DNA from 3 places in the Halomonas aquatica genome. Region 2 is predicted to be linked to each of the others. Evidence: riboswitches for the same ligand, from Rfam matches in the RefSeq annotation. Region 2 holds a riboswitch; each other region holds the start of a gene.
What was found. A riboswitch is a leader RNA that binds a small molecule or an ion and turns the genes downstream of it on or off. The one in region 2 is predicted to bind thiamine pyrophosphate.
Positions count from the first base shown of each region.

Region 1: it holds a riboswitch for thiamine pyrophosphate, as region 2 does, so the genes downstream of both, tenA (thiaminase II) here and thiM (hydroxyethylthiazole kinase) in region 2, are expected to answer to the same signal.
Region 3: it holds a riboswitch for thiamine pyrophosphate, as region 2 does, so the genes downstream of both, ABE960_RS01905 (sodium:solute symporter family transporter) here and thiM (hydroxyethylthiazole kinase) in region 2, are expected to answer to the same signal.

Region 1 covers NZ_JBEGCJ010000002.1:289,470-295,181, forward strand. The annotation lists gene ABE960_RS04510 (hypothetical protein) at 1-2,195, shown strand, start outside; TPP riboswitch at 2,346-2,468, shown strand; gene tenA (thiaminase II) at 2,538-3,206, shown strand; gene ABE960_RS04520 (outer membrane beta-barrel protein) at 3,311-3,814, opposite strand; gene ABE960_RS04525 (acetate/propionate family kinase) at 4,085-5,287, shown strand; gene pta (phosphate acetyltransferase) at 5,274-5,712, shown strand, end outside.
Region 2 covers NZ_JBEGCJ010000004.1:91,430-97,141, forward strand. The annotation lists gene ABE960_RS09420 (ABC transporter permease) at 1-369, shown strand, start outside; gene ABE960_RS09425 (ABC transporter ATP-binding protein) at 366-1,136, shown strand; gene ABE960_RS09430 (hypothetical protein) at 1,166-1,465, shown strand; TPP riboswitch at 1,579-1,679, shown strand; gene thiM (hydroxyethylthiazole kinase) at 1,718-2,524, shown strand; gene thiE (thiamine phosphate synthase) at 2,514-3,137, shown strand; gene ABE960_RS09445 (PepSY domain-containing protein) at 3,391-3,633, opposite strand; gene ABE960_RS09455 (ABC transporter substrate-binding protein) at 4,306-5,391, shown strand; gene ABE960_RS09460 (ABC transporter permease) at 5,488-5,712, shown strand, end outside.
Region 3 covers NZ_JBEGCJ010000001.1:417,346-423,057, reverse strand. The annotation lists gene ABE960_RS01915 (DNA cytosine methyltransferase) at 1-1,468, opposite strand, end outside; partial or broken gene ABE960_RS01910 (carboxymuconolactone decarboxylase family protein) at 1,772-2,047, shown strand; TPP riboswitch at 2,113-2,229, shown strand; gene ABE960_RS01905 (sodium:solute symporter family transporter) at 2,219-3,607, shown strand; gene ilvD (dihydroxy-acid dehydratase) at 3,679-5,367, shown strand; gene ABE960_RS01895 (hypothetical protein) at 5,693-5,712, shown strand, end outside.

The DNA.
Region 1 (5,712 bases), on a different contig from region 2:
GACGCCTCGGCCTGCACCTGCCGATTGCCGAGCTCGACGTCGAACACGGCATGGTGGACATCTCCGGCACGCGACTCGACCTCGACGCCGCCGCCCCGGGCGAGGCGCAGCCGCTCACTACCCAGCTGCAACTGCCCACGGCACGGTTCCAGTCGCCGCTGGCCTGGCGAACACGCGGTGACACGCCCCCGCTCGACGGCGCCATCCCCTGGTCAGCGGATGTGGAACTGCGCGGCAGGGTTGCCCATCTCGGCATGCTCGCCCCTTTGCTCGCCCCCCTGCTGGCCGAACGATTCGGCGATGTCGGACTGGCCCTGGAAGGCGGCGGCCGGCTCGCCGGGACCTTGCACATCCGGGATGGGCAGCCGCTGGCGGGCAGCCAGGTGGAGGTACGCTCCGAGGAGCTCGAGGCGCGCTTCCTCGGTGTCCATGCCCGCGGCGATGGTCGGGCGCACCTCGCCCTGCGGCCCGATGGCCCAGACCCGCAGGCCGACGTCGAGCTGATCTTCGACGAGGTGGCCCTCACTCGCCTCGCGGATGGCCGTGAACTCCTCCAGGCCGAGCAGCTTTCCCTCACCGGTACGGCGAGTGCACGACCGAAGCTCCCGGGTTCCCGCTCAATGACGGTGGAGTGGCATGGCGCGCGCATTCCCGATGTGGCGGTGCTCAACGCCTACCTGCCGGAGGCGGTGCCGCTGCGGCTGGAGGCCGGATGGGCCGACAGCAGCGGGCGCATCATGCTGGAGGACGACCGAGGCCGAGGGCGCATCACCCTGGCAGGCGACGAGATACGGGGTCGCCTGCTGGAAGAAGACTTCCTGGGCGAACTGGACGTGACCCTGGAGCTGGGCGAGATCGTTCCCGACCGCCAGCGGGTCGACCTGTCCGGCAGCCGGCTGGAACTGACCGCCTCGTCGAGTCGCGGGGAGCCGCTTCACACCCTGCTGGTGCTACCCAGGGCGAGGCTCGAGGGCGGCTTCGACTGGCCCGGCCGGGAGGCGCCACGCCGCCCTATGGCCGGCACCCTGCAGTTGGATGGCCAGCTCGACCGTCTCGGCTTCCTCAATGCCTTTCTGCCCGACGAGCATGGCCTGGCCGTCCAGGGTGGCGGACGCCTGACCCTCGACCTCGATCTCGCGAACGGCGAGGTGATGCCCGACAGCCAGCTTCGCGTGGACTCCGACAGGCTCGCCGTTCGCTTCCTGCACTACGAGGCCTTCGGCGACGGCTCGCTGGTGCTGGAGGCCACCGACCCCGGCGCGCAGTTGAAGCTCTCCCTGCCGCGCTTCGGCCTGCGCCGCCAGGAGGGAAGCGACACGCTGATCGACGGCCGCCTGCTGGAGATCCGCAGCGTGGCGCAGCGGCTGAACCCGAGCGGGGGCCTGGAGGCACTCAGCACGCGCATCGACATGCCCGATGTGGCGATACCAGACCTCGTCGCCTTCAATGACTACCTCCCGAAGGATGCGGGCATCGCCTTCCTGTCGGGCCAGGCGACGATGGCCACCCATCTGAGGCTCGAGGGACTAATGGCCGAGGGCAGCCTTGAGCTGAACGCCGCCGACGCCCGCCTCGCCTTCGACGAGCAGATTCTGGAGGGCAGCCTGGCGCTGGAGACTCGCCTTTCCGATGGCGACCTGGACACGCTGCGCTTCGACGTCTCCGGCTCGGAACTTCGCATGAGCGACGTGCGCCTGGAGAACGCCAGCGGCGGCCTGACCCGAGGCTGGTGGGCGCGCCTCGAGGTCCCCGAGGGGCACATGCGTTGGGTGGCACCGCTGGCGCTCGACGCCCGGCTCGACCTGGCCATGCGCGACAGCGGCCTGCTGGTCAACCTGTTTGTCGACTCGTCCCGGGAACGGAGCTGGCTGCGTGAAAGGCTGACGCTCGGCGAGGTGCGCGGCAAGGTGCGCGTGATGTTCGACGACGACACCCTCCGCCTGGAGGACCTGGCGGTGCAGGGCGGCAGTCGCCTGGAGCTGCTGGCCAACGTCGCCCTGCGCGACCCCCACCTGGCGGGCCGCGCCCTCGCCCGCTACGGACCCTTGCGGCTGGGCATCGAGCTTGACGGCGATCGCCGTCGATGGCAGCTGCGCAACGTCCGCGAATGGTATGAGAGCGGTCGCCCCGCCAGCGAGCTGACACTTCCCGACCGGATGGAGTGGGTCGAAATGCTGGACACCGAGCCGGAATGACGCGCCACCAACCAAGGGACGGGATGACCCACGGGGTCGACAACGGCCTGGTCGGCGACGACGTGAAGCGGATCCTCGAGCTGGAAGCCATCCGGCAGTAGCCGGCCGCGGGCGGGCTGGCAAGGGACGGCCAGCCTGCTAGACTGGCCGCATCGCTTGACGGGGTGCCGGTGAATCCGGCTGAGATGGCGCAGGTTCGCAGACGAACGCAGCGCTGGTCCCGTGGAACCTGATCCGGCTGGTACCGGCGTAGGAATCAAGCGGTGACCAGTGCTTCGTTGTCCCCTCCCTGGCCACCCTCTCCCGCCCTGCTGCCGGATCGCCCCCCTGACCGGAGGCAAGATGGGCTACCGATTCGACGACCTCACCGCGGCCTGCCAGGACGACTGGCGCGCCTACATCGAGCATGAGTTCGTCCGTCGACTGGGCGACGCCACCCTCGAGGAGGGCGCCTTTCGCCACTACCTGCAGCAGGACTACCTCTTCCTGATCCACTTCGCCCGGGCCTATGCCCTGGCCGCCTACAAGAGCCGTGATCTCGACGAGCTCCGCCACGCCTTCGCGGGCCTCAAGACTATCCTCGACGTCGAGCTCGGTCTGCACGTGGACTACTGCCGCGAGTGGGGCATATCGGAGGAGGAACTGGCCCGCCTGCCCGAGGCACGCGCGACGCTCGCCTATACGCGCTACGTGCTGGACACCGGCCATCGCGGCGACCTGCTGGATCTGCACGTGGCCCTCGCCCCCTGCCTGATCGGCTACGGCGAGATCGCGGGCTGGCTCGATGCCCAGGCCGCTACCGTTCGCGGCAAGGCCAACCCCCATGACGCCTGGATAGCCATGTACGAGAGCGTAGACTTCCAGCAGGCCATGGCCGACGAGCGCGCCTGGCTGGATGCGCGTCTGGCGGACGTGACGCCACGCCGCTTTGCCGAACTCTGCGTGGTGTTCCGCGACGCCACCCGGCTCGAGATCGACTTCTGGCAGATGGGGCTGGACCGGAGCCTCTGAGCAAGCCCCCGTTGTCGTCCCGGGCCACGACCACACAACGAAGATCGCCCCCGCCGCTAGTCAGCTAGCGGCGGGGGCGATTCGCATGATGCCCGTCACAGGGATCAGAAGCGGAACGTCATCCCGAGACTGGCGGCATCGAAGGTGTAGTTCGACTCGTCCAGGTAGCGCATGTAGTCGGCACTCACGGCGAGGTTGGGGGCCACGTCGAACTCGGCACCGCCCCCGTAGGAGAAGTCGCTCTCGTCAGAGAGATCGAAATCCACCTCGGTGAAGCCGACCAGGCCGTAGAGCCGGAAGGTCGGCACGATGGGCAGGATGCCCTTGGCATAGGCGCCGGCCAGGTAGTCCAACTCGACGCCCTCGTCGGATCCACCGGTACCGAGATGGCCTTCCAGGGCGAAGTAGTCGTTGAACGCCACGCCACCCCGCAGGCGCAGGCCGGTGCTGTCGACGCTGCCACCGACATCCGGGTCGAGCTCCCAGAACATGGCATCGGCGCCGAGGTAGGGACTCGGCTGGTAGTTCATCGGGCTGCCCTGAGCATGGGCGGTGGCGCCAGCCAGAAGCAGGGCGGCGGATACGGCAGAGATCGTGATGGTCTTCATGACACACCTCCAGTTAAAAAACAGTGTTTCCATACACACGATCATTCTGGTACAGCATTGATCAGGGCGCAAGATATTCTGTCGCTCGAATCAATGGCAGCGACTGGCCGCTCACTACAAGGCAGGCGCGTCCGCGCCGCAGGCCCCTGGGGCACCGAATCCCTGAACCCTGCACCGCAACATGCTAGATTCGACATGCTCAGGCGTCGCATTGTCTGTCCTGTGCGACGTGACCGCTCGCCCCGAGCACGCCAATCCGACGGGATGCCCATGAACGACCCGGTACTGGTAATCAACTGCGGCTCCTCGTCGATCAAGTATGCCCTGGTGCCCGCCTCGCCCGACCAGCCCCGCCTGGCCGGCCTAGCCGAGCGCCTGGGCAGCGTGGATGCCCGCCTCACGGGGATCGACAGCGAGGGACGCGGGTTCTCGCGACCACTCCACGGCGCCGAGCACGCCGAGGCCATGGCGACCATCCTCGAGACTCTCGAGGGGCAGCAGCCCGTGGCGGTGGGGCATCGCATCGTCCACGGCGGTGAGCGATTCACCCGGGCCACTCGCATCGACGCCGCCGTGAAGCGAGCCATCGAGGCCACCGTGGCCCTGGCGCCGCTTCACAACCCGGCCAACCTGTCGGGCCTGGCGGCCACCCTCGCATTGTTCCCCGACCTGCCCCAGGTGGCGGTCTTCGATACCGCCTTCCACCAGACCCTGCCCCCTCACGCCTACCGCTACGCCCTGCCGGAACCGCTCTATCGCCGTCACGGCATCCGCCGCTACGGCTTCCATGGCAGCAGCCACGCCTTCGTGAGCGCACGGGTCGATGGCCTGAGTGACCGAAGCCATGGTGGCTGGCTCATCGCGCACCTGGGCAACGGCTGCTCAACCTGTGCGGTCTGGCACGGGGAGAGCGTCGACACCAGCATGGGACTGACCCCCCTGGAGGGGCTGGTGATGGGTACCCGCAGCGGCGACGTCGACCCCGGCCTGCACGCCCACCTGGCGCGCCAGTTGGGCTGGTCGATCGAGCGCATCGACACCCTGCTCAACAAGGAGAGTGGCCTGCTGGGTCTCTCCGGGCTCTCCAATGACATGCGCCGCCTGCACCAGGCAGCCGCCGAGCACCACGCGGGTGCGCTGCTGGCCATCGAGGTGTTCTGCTATCGCCTGGCCAAATCGCTGGCGGGACTCTCCTGTGCCCTGCCCCGCCTGGATGGCATCGTCTTTACCGGCGGCATCGGCGAGAATGACAGCGACGTGCGCGCCAGGGTGGTCAAGCTGCTGCCACACTTCGGCCTTAGGCTGGACGCCATCGCCAACGCCCGAACCGTGGGCGGCCGCGAGGGCCGCATCGATCTCGACGTGGGCGGCCGGATTCCCGAGCTGTGGGTCATCCCCACCGACGAGGAGGGGCGCATCGCCGAGGAAACCCGCCAGCTGCTGGAACAAGAGGCTACCCATGCCCCCGAGTGACCGCCGTCCCGATCCCCGCAACGTGCTGCTGGTGCCCACCGACAGTGGCGTTGGCCTGACCTCCGCCTGCCTGGGGCTGATCCGCGCCCTGGACACCATCGGGCTGAAGGCCGGCTTCCTCAAGCCTTTCCGTCAGGACGAGCTCAATGGCAACGGCCCCGATCACTCCTGCGCCCTGGCCACCAGTACCCTGAACCTTTCACCTCCCGAGCCGCTGCCCCAGGCACGGCTCGAGCACCTGCTGCGCGAGGATCGCGTCGACGATCTGATGGAGGAAGCCGTTGACCGCCATGCCCGGGTCGTCATGCCCGAGGCGGGCGACGCCCCCGAGCTGGTGGTGATAGAGGGACTGGCACCCAGCCAACACAGCAGCTACGCGACCCGGCTCAACGTAGAGCTGGCCCATGCGCTGAATGCGCGCACCA
Region 2 (5,712 bases):
ATCGGCGTGTTCTGGATCAACTACTTCGCCAGCTACAGCGCGGTGCGCTCGGTGGACCCGGGCTTTGATGAGGTCGCCCGGGCCTTCGGCCAGGGCGGCTTCCTGTCACGGCTGGGCAAGGTCAGCCTGCCCGCGGCGGCGCCGGGCGTCCTCGGCGGCATTCGCGCCGGCCTCGGCCAGGGCTGGATGACGGTGGTGGCCGCCGAGCTGTTCGGCATTCCCGGCATCGGCCAGCGCATGATGGAAGCCTCCAGCCTGCTCGCTACCGATATCGTGGTGGTCTACATGCTGACCATCGCCGGGCTCTACGCGGTCTTTGACCTTGTCTTCATGACCCTGCAGCGGCGGCTGCTGAGGTGGCAGCCATGACCGCCGCCCAGACCACCCTGCCCCCGGTACTTCGCGCCCGCGGCATCCGCCTGGGCTTCGATGGCACCCCGGTGCTGGCCGGGGTCGACCTCGACCTTCACCCCCGGGAATTCGTCGCCGTGGTCGGCGCTTCGGGCGTCGGCAAGTCGACCCTGCTGCGCGCCCTGACCGGCCTGCTCGCCCCCGAGGCCGGCACGGTGGAGATCCCCGAAGGCAGCGGCGGTGATACCCGCGCCTGGTCCATGGTCTTCCAGGCGCCGCGCCTCTTTCCCTGGCGGCGCGTGCGCGCCAACGTGGAACTGGGCCTGGAGGGACTCGCGCTCTCCCGGGCCGAGCGCCGTCGACGGGCCCTGGAGCCCCTGGCCCTGGTAGGGCTGGAGGAGCTGGCCGAACGCTGGCCGCACACCCTCTCCGGCGGCCAGCAGCAGCGGGTGGGCATCGCCCGGGCCCTGGCGGTGCGTCCGCGGGTACTGTTCATGGACGAGCCCTTCTCGGCGCTGGACGCCATCACGCGCCGCCGCCTCCAGCAGGAGCTGGTCGACCTGCGCCGGCGTACCGAGGCCGCCATTGTCTTCGTCACCCACGACATCGAGGAGGCCGTGCTGCTCGCCGACCGGGTGATGGTGCTCGGTGACCAGGCGCCCGGCCAGCCCGCCAGTGTGGTGGAGACCCTCGACATTCCCCTGCCACTGGACGGTCGACGCGACCATCCCGGCTTCGCCGACTGCCTCCAGGCCGTGGAGCGCCACATCGGCGCGGCCCACTGAGCCCACTGCCACCGACTGGAGGAGCTCCCATGACCGATCTTCGGGTCCTGCTGCACGCCCCCACCGCCGAGGCCCTCGCCCGGGCCCGGCGCAACGCCCGGAACCTGCTAATGGCGCGCCCCGAGGCCGAGGTGCTGATCATCGCCAATGCGGCCGCGGTCGCCTCGGCCCTGGCGACGCCCGACGACACCGACACTCACCTGAGGCTCTGCGGCAACTCCCTGGCCGCCCAGGGACTCGACAATCCGGCCGGCCTGCCGGTGGTCGAGGCCGCGGTGGTCACCCTCGCCGAGTGCCAGAGCGAGGGCTGGGCCTACATCCGCGCCTGAACGACCGGGGCGGGCCAGGGGGGGGATCGCCCTGCGCTGGCTCGCCGGGAAGGATGCACCCCGGCTGGCCTGACCCCGGCCTTTACAGCCATGGGGCCGGCATGGATAGTGAGGCTTGACGACAGGGGCGCCGCGGCGAGAAAGCCGTGGCTGAGAAGCACCCTCGGAACCTGACCCGGACAATGCCGGCGTAGGGAGTCGTGCAGCGACGAATCTCCCGTCGAGGCGCACCTCTCTCGCCGGGGAGGCACCATGCACCACATCGATCCCGCCGCGCACCTGGCCCGGGTGCGCGAGACCAGCCCGCTGGTCCACAACATCACCAACCATGTGGCCATGAACAGCATGGCCAACGTGCTGCTGGCCATCGGCGCCTCGCCGGCCATGGTCCATGCCCGCGAGGAGGCCGCCGAGTTCACGGCCCTGGCAAGCGCCCTGACGATCAACATCGGCACCCTCTCGCCCCACTGGGTCGACGCCATGGAGGCCTCGGCGCTGGCGGCCGGGGAGACGGGACGCCCCTGGGTGCTGGACCCGGTGGCGGTGGGCGCCACCCGTTACCGTCGGGAGACCGGCGCGCGGCTGCTGGCGCTCTCGCCGGACGTGATACGCGGCAATGCCTCGGAGATCATCGCCCTGGCGGGACAGGCCGGCGGCGGACGCGGCGTGGACAGCACCGACCCCGCCGAGGCCGCCCTCGATGCCGCCCGTCGACTGGCCGAGCGCACGGGCGGCGTGGTGGCGGTGACCGGCGAGGTGGATCTGGTCACCGACGGGAAACGCCTCGCCCGTGTCCGGGGGGGGCATCCGCTGATGCCGAGGGTCACCACCCTGGGCTGCGCATTGACCGGCGTGGTGGCGGCCTTCGTGGCAGGCGCCGATGACCACTTCGAGGCAACGGTGGCGGCGCTGGCCGGCTATGCCATGGCCGGCGAACTGGCCGGCGAGGTGGCACGAGGTCCGGGCAGCTTCGCGGTGGCCTTCCTCGACGCGCTCTACCATCTGGACGCCGACGCCCTGGCCGAGCGGGCCCGGATAGAGGTTGAAGATGCGCCTTGATCTCTCGCTCTATCTCATTACCGACCGCGGGCTCTGCGCGGAGCATGGCCTGGTGGAGACCGTAGTGGCGGCGGTACGTGGCGGGGTGACGCTGGTGCAGCTGCGCGACAAGCATGCCAGCGATGCCGAGCTGGTCGACCAGGCGCGTCGCCTCAAAGCGGCACTCACCGGCACGGGCGTGGCGCTGATCATCAATGACCGTCTGGAGGTGGCCCTGGCCGCCGGGGCCGACGGGCTGCACATCGGCCAGGATGACGGCGACGTGGCAGAGGCCCGCGCCGCTCTGGGCCCGCAGGCGATCCTCGGGCTCTCGGTGCAGACCCATGACCAGCTCGCCTGCATCGACCCGAGCGCCCTGGACTACCTGGGGCTGGGCCCGGTGTTCGCCACCCCCAGCAAGCACGACCACGCCGAGCCGTTGGGCTTCGAAGGCCTGGCAGCTCTCGCGGCCGCGAGCCCCCTGCCGAGCGTGGCCATCGGCGGCCTCAAGGCCGAGCACCTGGCAGCGACATGGGGCGCCGGTGCCGAAGGCCTCGCGGTGATCTCGGCGATCTGCGGCACCCCGGACCCGGAAATGGCGGCACGGGCCTTCGCACGGCCGTCACGCCGCTGAGCATCCAAAAACGCCATCACCGCTCCTGCGAGCGGTGATGGCGTTGGCAGGACAAGACGGGATCAGGCCCAGCTCAGGCGTCCGAACGCGCCTTCCCGGGGTGTCGATGGTAGCCGTGCAGCACGCCGGCGATGAGGTTATCGCCCCCCTTGCGGCCCTCCAGGGGCGCGCCGATCAGTGCACGACCCTGACCAGCGGGTCCCAGACGCGGACCCGCGTGCTGCTCGCCTTGACGCCCATGATGCGGCCTCCTTCAGTCGACTGCATGCTCGACAATGCGCTCCTGGTCGTCCCGACCGTAGATCTCATAGCAGCTGCCATCGGTGATCTTGAATTCCTTGACCTTGTAGCCTATGTCAGCGATCTGCTGTTGCATCGCGTCCTCGCTCATCCAGTCGCTCTGGGGCGCATCGGTGCAGGTCGGCTCGGCCAGGGCTGTGACGCTTACCGCCAGCAGGCTGGATGCCAAGATGCCCTTGAGTACAGTGCGATTCATTGGAAAACCTCCAGAAAGTCAGTAACAGACGGTCACCCGACCGTCGGACGGTGGCAGTTCCCGACGGCAGCCGCCGTAAGGGAACAGGGTCATCATCGGGTGCCTGACTTACGGAAGACTTAACGCCGTGGAAAAACTTCACCGGCGAGGTCGAAGAAGGGCATGCAGCATCGTCTCAGGAGGTCGGCCGGCGCTTCAGGGAGATGCGCCGCTCGTGGTAGGCGATGGCCAGGCCGCTGGCGATGATCAGGGTGCCGCCGACGAAGACCCAGAGGTCCGGCACCTCGTCCCAGAACCATCAGGGCGGCAGCACAGTTGTCGAACAGGTAAGCAATCGCATGTCGGAATGACGACACAGCAAGCGAGCATCAGTCAGCCCACGGCGCATAGGCAGAAACTTGCAGGAACTTCTATCCTGCATGCACCAAAATAATAAAATCCTGATGAGCCACACCAGAAAAAGCACCAGAAAGAAGCGCTAGAAAGAAGCGCTCGAGTCACTTTGGCATACCTCAAAGCTTAGTTTTGTTATCCGACAATTGCTCGATCAACTTTCGGAAGATATGCTAATTTTCAGAAAGAGAAAATCACAAAGTGGTAATGTAAAGGATTATTCGACAACATCCGAATGGAAAGATGAAAATATTCCCAATCAATAATAGGAACAACAAAATGAAGACAATGTATTTTCCCAGTAAAAAAGCACTGATCGCGAAACTGCTGTGTGCCTCCGCTATGGCATTTCCCGGAGTCTCTGCTGCCCAGGAAAAAGAGGCGATCAACATTGGCCTCAACGTATCATGGCCGGGTTTTTCTTTTTTGGAGGTAGCGCGGCAAAAAGGACTCGCAGGTGACCATGATCTTAACCTCACTATCTTCGAGGATCCTCTTGGGGGCCATGCAGCTCTGGCAGCAGGGCAGATAGATGTATACCTCAGTACAGCTGAATATACCCCGTTTGCCATTGAGCGCGGTACAGACACCGTACTGGTATCTCATCTCAACATATCTTACGGCGTCGACAAGGTTCTGATTGCCAAAGACATGACTGCAGAGGATCTGAAAGGACAGAAGGTCGGCGCACCACAAGCCTACATAGGCGAAATATTGATGGGTATGTGGCTCGACAAAGAAGGACTGACTACAGACGATGTGGAGTGGGTAAACCTGAATGCTGACGAAGCTGTAGGTCCGGTCATGTCGGGTGATCTGGCGGCAGCTTACATGTATGAACCTTGGGTAACACGTGTTCTGGAGAATCTCGATACCGCGAAGATTGCGGCAGATACTGCGGAACCCTACTACCTCGATACAGGCATCTTCATGGATGCGATGTACATGAACAAGAAGTTCATTGAGGAACAAAGGCAAGCAGCCATGGACATGGTCATGGCCCGCTTCGATGCCTTGCAATACTGGCATGACAATACCGCAGAAGTGAATCAGCTTTTTTCAGATTATCTCCAGTGGCCTGTGGCTGATATAGAATCGGTGGTGGGAACCAACGGCAAGTATCTGGACGATGGTCTGTACATGCTTGACTTTAATGAAACAGCTCGCATCTGCGGTGCTCTTGACGGAGAACCGCCGCATGGCATCGAGCAAGACTCCATCATTCAGAGCGTCACACGAACCAACGAGTGGTGGGTGAAGTTGGGCCTGATGGATGAAGTGCAGGACGCAGCAAAAGGAGTCGATTGTAGCCTGATTTCTGACCTGGTTGACAGCGGTTATCGTCAGTCCATGTCCGCGCGTTGATGCTGTTCGGGGAGCACCAGCGCCAATGGTGCTCCCCGTGGAATGGTCCTCAACCCGGCCGACGAGCTGATAGCATCTTACAGATGAGGAATGGGAATGTCGGGTGAATCAAGACAAGGTGCCTATCGATCACGCTGGTTCGAGTTCCTGACACCCATACCGCGAAGGTGGCGCCTCGTACTGGGCGCGCTGGTATGGGTGATATTTTTTGGCCTATGGGAAACAGCAGTATTACGCGGTTGGGTCAATACGTTGCTGGTACCTTCACCCTTCGAGGTTGTCGGAACGCTATACGAGCTGTTCGCAGAGCGCGGCTTCCTG
Region 3 (5,712 bases), on a different contig from region 2:
CAGTCCCTGTTAATTGCTCTTTGATTTTCTCTGCCAATGCTCTGGCCATAAGCGGCGGTACCGCATTTCCGATCTGACGGAACGCGGGGTTCATCGGCCCCTGAAAAATAAAGCCATCCGGGAAGGACTGTAGGCGAGCGGCTTCCCGAACTGAGATCGTCCTTGCTTGCCGGCTGTCATAATGAATATGCGAATAGCTGTCCTTGCCTAGGTGCGCCATCAGAGTGCGGGCAGGTTGATCGGACTCCATTTTCCGCCATTTGTTCGGGAACTTCCCTGGATCGTAGGGCGGAATAAAGTTCTTCTTCTCTTTTTCAAACCGAGCAGACCCTTCCGAAGGGCGTTTCCCTTCCACGCGCTCAATTTCGTTAAGACGTTCCTCAAACATCTCAGAGGCAAGGCGAAATGCCTGGGGATACTGATCTCCGGGCTTCATGCGCGCAAATATTTTGTAATCGCGAGGCAAGTATCGGATGACGTGGTCATATACCCCTTCTCCGGCCTCGAAGTCGGGCCAGTGACGCATCGCTCTCTGAAATTCGTTAAGACGTGCGCTCTGCGAGTAATGGGTCAACAAGTCAAAGCGGCGCGGCCCTTTCTTCAGTTTCTGCTCCGAGTCGTCTGCGATGGGGGCGAGGTCGGATAAGGCCTGTTTCGCGGTTACCGCCGGTTTGAAACCGGCAGGCTCAGGCTCAGGTGGATCAACGAAAAAACGAGTCTCGTCATCAAGCAAGTCCTGCTTGATGGTTTTCATCGCCACTTGACGAGAACCATGATAACCCCGTGGCAGGTTGATCCAGTGACTGGGATCCGGGAACCAGTCTGTACACGACAGTTCCTTACGGAAGGCGACAAGGAACATGCGCTCACGCATTTCCGGCACTCCGTAGAAGACGGCGTTGAGCATAGTGTAACGAGCGTCGTAACCTAGGTCTCGAAGGGCCTCGCACACTTCTTCCGCGATGTTATGCCCGCCGTAGTTAAGAACATCGGGCACGTTCTCCATCAGGATCGCCACAGGTGACAGTTCCTGAACATAGTGCAGATAGCGGAGGTACAGGTTGCCTCTGGGATCATTGAGGTAGGCTTCCGGGTGCTCAGCCACTTCACGCAACTTGGCACGTCCCACCCGAGCGAAGGATTGGCAGGGTGGTCCGCCGACAACTACATCGACATGTTCAGTGGGATCACCTTCCAGGCCAAACTCCCTCAGGAGGTCAACGGGTTCGGTTTGCACGATATCTCGTGCCTGCCCGTGAACTTCTTTCATGGTGTCACTGGCATCGCGATGAAAGTTCATCGCGTGGGATCGCGCGGCAGCCGGGTCAAATTCCACAGCACCGACGTTTTTGAAGCCAGCTGCCTGAAAACCTAGGGAAATGCCGCCACAGCCAGCGAAAAGGTCCAGTACTCTGGGGGCCTCACCATCACGCAGGCGTTGAATTTTCTGCTGAATAGTCATGCTCATGGAGCTTGCCACCGAGTCTTGGTTGATCCCCCAACCGCGGCCGGACACCGTCGGAGGATGGTTTTCTGTCAGCTAGGCTTCGCGCAGACCGCAAATCCGGGGATGGTACCACCTGCCGAGTAGCCGAGCACATTGCCTTGAGAGGGTGCAGGTTCCGGATTCCGGGAGCCTGGAGACAGCGAGTAGCCTCCTTGTCTTTCCAACTCGCAATGTTGTTTTTTTATACAGTATTAAGGATGGGGCACCAAGCTGAAAATTTCCACTTTTTGGAGAAGCAGACAAGAGCGTCAAAAGACAAAGCAGCTCACTGGTCAGGTGGCCATCAACCACCGCACCGCCCCTATCAGCGAACGCCACCGCGTGATGCTGGACTTCGCCCTCTACTGCAGCCTGGAGGTGGGGGAGCTCACCGACGAGTGGGAGGCGCGCCTGGAAACGGTCGGCTTCACCCACGACGACATCTGGGACATCGGCGCCATCACCGCCTTCTTCGGCCTCTCCAACCGCCTGGTCACCCTGACCGGCACCCCGCCCAACGAGGAGTTCTACCTGATGGGTAGAGTGCCGAGGGAGAAGTGATGAACACGGTCAGTTAGGTTAGGATTGCCTTCGACCTGCCAAGGGGCAGGTCCCACAATCCATTCACTTGTCGCCAGGGGAGTCCCGCCGCATTCGTGCAGGCGAGGGCTGAGAAAGCATCACGCTGACCCTGGAACCTGATCCGGTTCATACCGGCGGAGGAAGTGCGACATGCCCTACCTGACGTCTGCCGTGCTCGGCGCGGCGCTGCTGTGCTTTGCTTTCCTGGGCCTCAGGGCCCGCCGGGCCGATGGCCCCCTCGATGACTATGTCACTGCGCGCAACTCCCAGGGGGCCCAGTCGCTGGGCCTCTCCTTTCTGGCCTCCGGGATGGGCGCCTGGATCCTCTTCGCTCCCCCCGAGATCGGCGCCTTCGTCGGCCCGCTGGCGCTGGCCGGCTATGCCATCGGCTCGGCGCTGCCGTTCATCGTGCTGGGGCTCTACGGTCCGGCGATCCGCCGCCACCTGCCGGAGGGGCGCAGCATCGGCGCGTTTGCGGAGGCCTGCTACGGCGCCGGGGTGCGGCGCTGGGTATCGCTGGTCTCGGTGCTCTACATGGCCTGCTTCCTGGCCGCGGAGCTCACCGCCATCGGGGCCATCACCGCGCTGCTCTCCGACGTGCCGCCGGCGCTGGTGGTCATCGGTGTGGCGGTCGCCACGCTGCTCTACACGGCGGTGGGCGGCCTGCGGGCGAGCCTGGCCACCGACCGCTGGCAGGCCTGGCTGCTGATGGCGCTGCTGGCGGTGGTCGGGGGCGTGGCGCTCATGCGCCTGCCCGAGATGCCGGCGGGCGCCGCGCTGCCGTCGATTCCCGCCGGCAGTGCCCTCGCCGTGGCACTGACCCTGGTGATCGCGGTGACTGCGGCGAACCTCTTCCACCAGGGCTACTGGCAGCGGGTGTGGGCGGCGCGCGATGATCGCGCCCTGGGTCGCGGCGCCTGGCTGGGCGGCGGCGTCACCGTGCTGGTGGTGATGGCGGTCGGCGGCCTCGGCATGCTGGCGGCCATGTCCGGCGTGGCGCTGGGCGAGCCGCCGATCCCCTTCTTTGCGCTGCTCTCGGAGGCGCCGGGCTGGCTGGCTCTGCCGGCGCTGGTGCTGGCGGTGACCCTGGTCGCCTCCAGCGTGGACACCCTGCAGAACGGCATCGCCTCGCTGGTAGTGGCGGGCTCCGGGCGGCGCGGGTTCTCCCTCGGTGCGGCACGCTGGGTCACGGTGGCGCTGATGTTGCCGGTAGTGGTCGTGGCGCTGCAGGGGCTCTCGGTGCTGCGGCTGTTCCTGATCGCCGACCTGCTCTGCGCGGCCATCGTGGTGCCGGTGCTGCTGGGGCTCTGGTCGCGGATGGGCGCCACGGCCGCGGTGGCCGGTGGCGTGGCGGGCATGCTCGGCGCCATCCTGCCCGGCTGGGTGGCCCAGGGTAGCCTCCAGGCGGGTGTGCTGGCGGCGAGCTTCCCCGGCAGCATCCCGACCCTGCCACCATTCCTCGGGGCGCTCGCCGCCTCCACCCTGGTCAGCCTGTTGATCGCCGGGCTCAGGCCGGCGGGGAGGGCGCATACCGCCTGATAGAGTTGTCAGGCCGGGCCAGGCGGGGCACTCTCTGGGGGCAATCATCATCGACCAGAGGAGACCGCCCCATGTCTGATACGCCAGAGGATCCACGTCGTCGCCATTCCGCCACCGTGGTGGATGGCGTCGGCAAGTCCGCCAGCCGCGCGATGCTGCGGGCGGTGGGCTTCACCGACGAGGATTTCAAGAAGCCCCAGGTAGGCATTGCTTCCACCTGGAGCAACCTCACCCCCTGCAACAGCCATATCGACGGTCTGGCTCGCGAGGCCAGCGACGGCGCCGATGCGGCCGGCGGCAAGGGGGTGATCTTCAACACCATCACGATCTCCGACGGCATCGCCAACGGTACCGAGGGCATGAAGTACTCGCTGGTGTCGCGGGAGGTGATCGCCGACTCCATCGAGACGGTGGCCGGCTGTGAGGGCTTCGACGGCCTGGTGGCCATCGGCGGCTGCGACAAGAACATGCCGGGTTGCGTGATGGGCCTGGCGCGGCTGGATCGTCCCAGCGTCTTCGTCTATGGCGGCACCATCCTGCCCGGCAGCGGCCACACCGACATCGTCTCGGTGTTCGAGGCGATGGGCGCCTACAGCCGCGGCGACATGGACCTGATCGAGGTGAAGCAGATCGAGGAGACGGCGATCCCCGGCCCCGGCTCCTGCGGCGGCATGTACACCGCCAACACCATGGCCTCGGCCATCGAGGCGCTGGGCATGAGCCTGCCGGGCAGCTCGGCACAGAACGCCATTTCCCGCGAGAAGCGTGACGACTGCCATGCCGCCGGCCAGGCGGTGCTCGAGCTCCTGGCGCGTGACATCAAGCCCTCGGACATCATGACGCGGGAGGCCTTCGAGAACGCCATCACCGTGGTGATCGCGCTGGGCGGCTCCACCAACGCGGTGCTGCACCTGGTCGCCATGGCCAGCACCATTGGCGTCGAGCTTTCACTGGATGACTTCACGACCATCGGCAAGCGGGTGCCGGTTCTCGCCGACCTGCGCCCCAGTGGCCACTACATGATGAGCGAGCTGGTGGCGATCGGTGGCATCCAGCCGATGATGAAGATGCTGCTGGATGCCGGCCTGCTCCATGGTGACTGCCTGACGGTGACGGGCAGGACCCTGGCCGAGAACCTAGCGGGAGTGGCGCCCTATGACGAAGGCCAGCAGATCATCGCGCCGCTGGACAAGCCGGTGAAGCTCGAGAGCCATCTGCGCATGCTCTACGGCAACCTGGCACCGGAAGGGGCGGTGGCCAAGATCACCGGCAAGGAGGGCACGCGCTTCTCCGGCAGTGCCCGAGTGTTCGGCTCCGAGGAGGAGGCCCAGGCGCGCATCAACGACGGCACCGTGGTAGCCGGCGACGTGGTGGTGATCCGCTATGAGGGGCCGAAGGGCGGCCCCGGCATGCGCGAGATGCTCACCCCCACCTCGGCGATCATGGGCCGTGGGCTCGGTAGCGAGGTGGCGCTGATCACGGATGGGCGCTTCTCCGGCGGAAGCCACGGCTTCGTGGTGGGCCACATGACGCCCGAGGCCTTCGACGGTGGTCCCCTGGCGCTGGTGGAGGATGGTGACCTGATCACCATCGACGCCGAGGCCGATACCATCGACGTCGACCTGCCCGACGAGGAACTGATGCGCCGCCGCGCTGCCTGGCAGCCGCCGGTACCGCGCTATACACGCGGGGTGCTGTCGAAATACGCCAGGACGGTGAGCTCGGCCTCCACCGGGGCGGTGACCGACCTGCCGGAATGACGTTTCACGACGTCCCATGACCTCTGCCGGTTGTCCGCTTCGGATGACCGGCATGCGACTTCTGCTTCGCGTGGAAACCGCCTCCCCCCGCGGAGGCCTCCCGTGCCACGCCCATGATCCGCCTGCTGCCTCCTGTCCTGGCGATGTGCCTGGAGGTGGTGGGGCTTTCGGCATGAGCTATCCTTTTGTCAAGGAACGTGTCAAGGCGCGCTTGATCAGGGTATCGCCGGTGCCTGGCGAGGTGTTTCGGATGGTCGTGTCTGACATCGAGCGTGTGGTGGACGACCCTGGTTGACGACTGTGATGGACGACAAGGAGTCGCATCATGACCGAGCACGACACGCC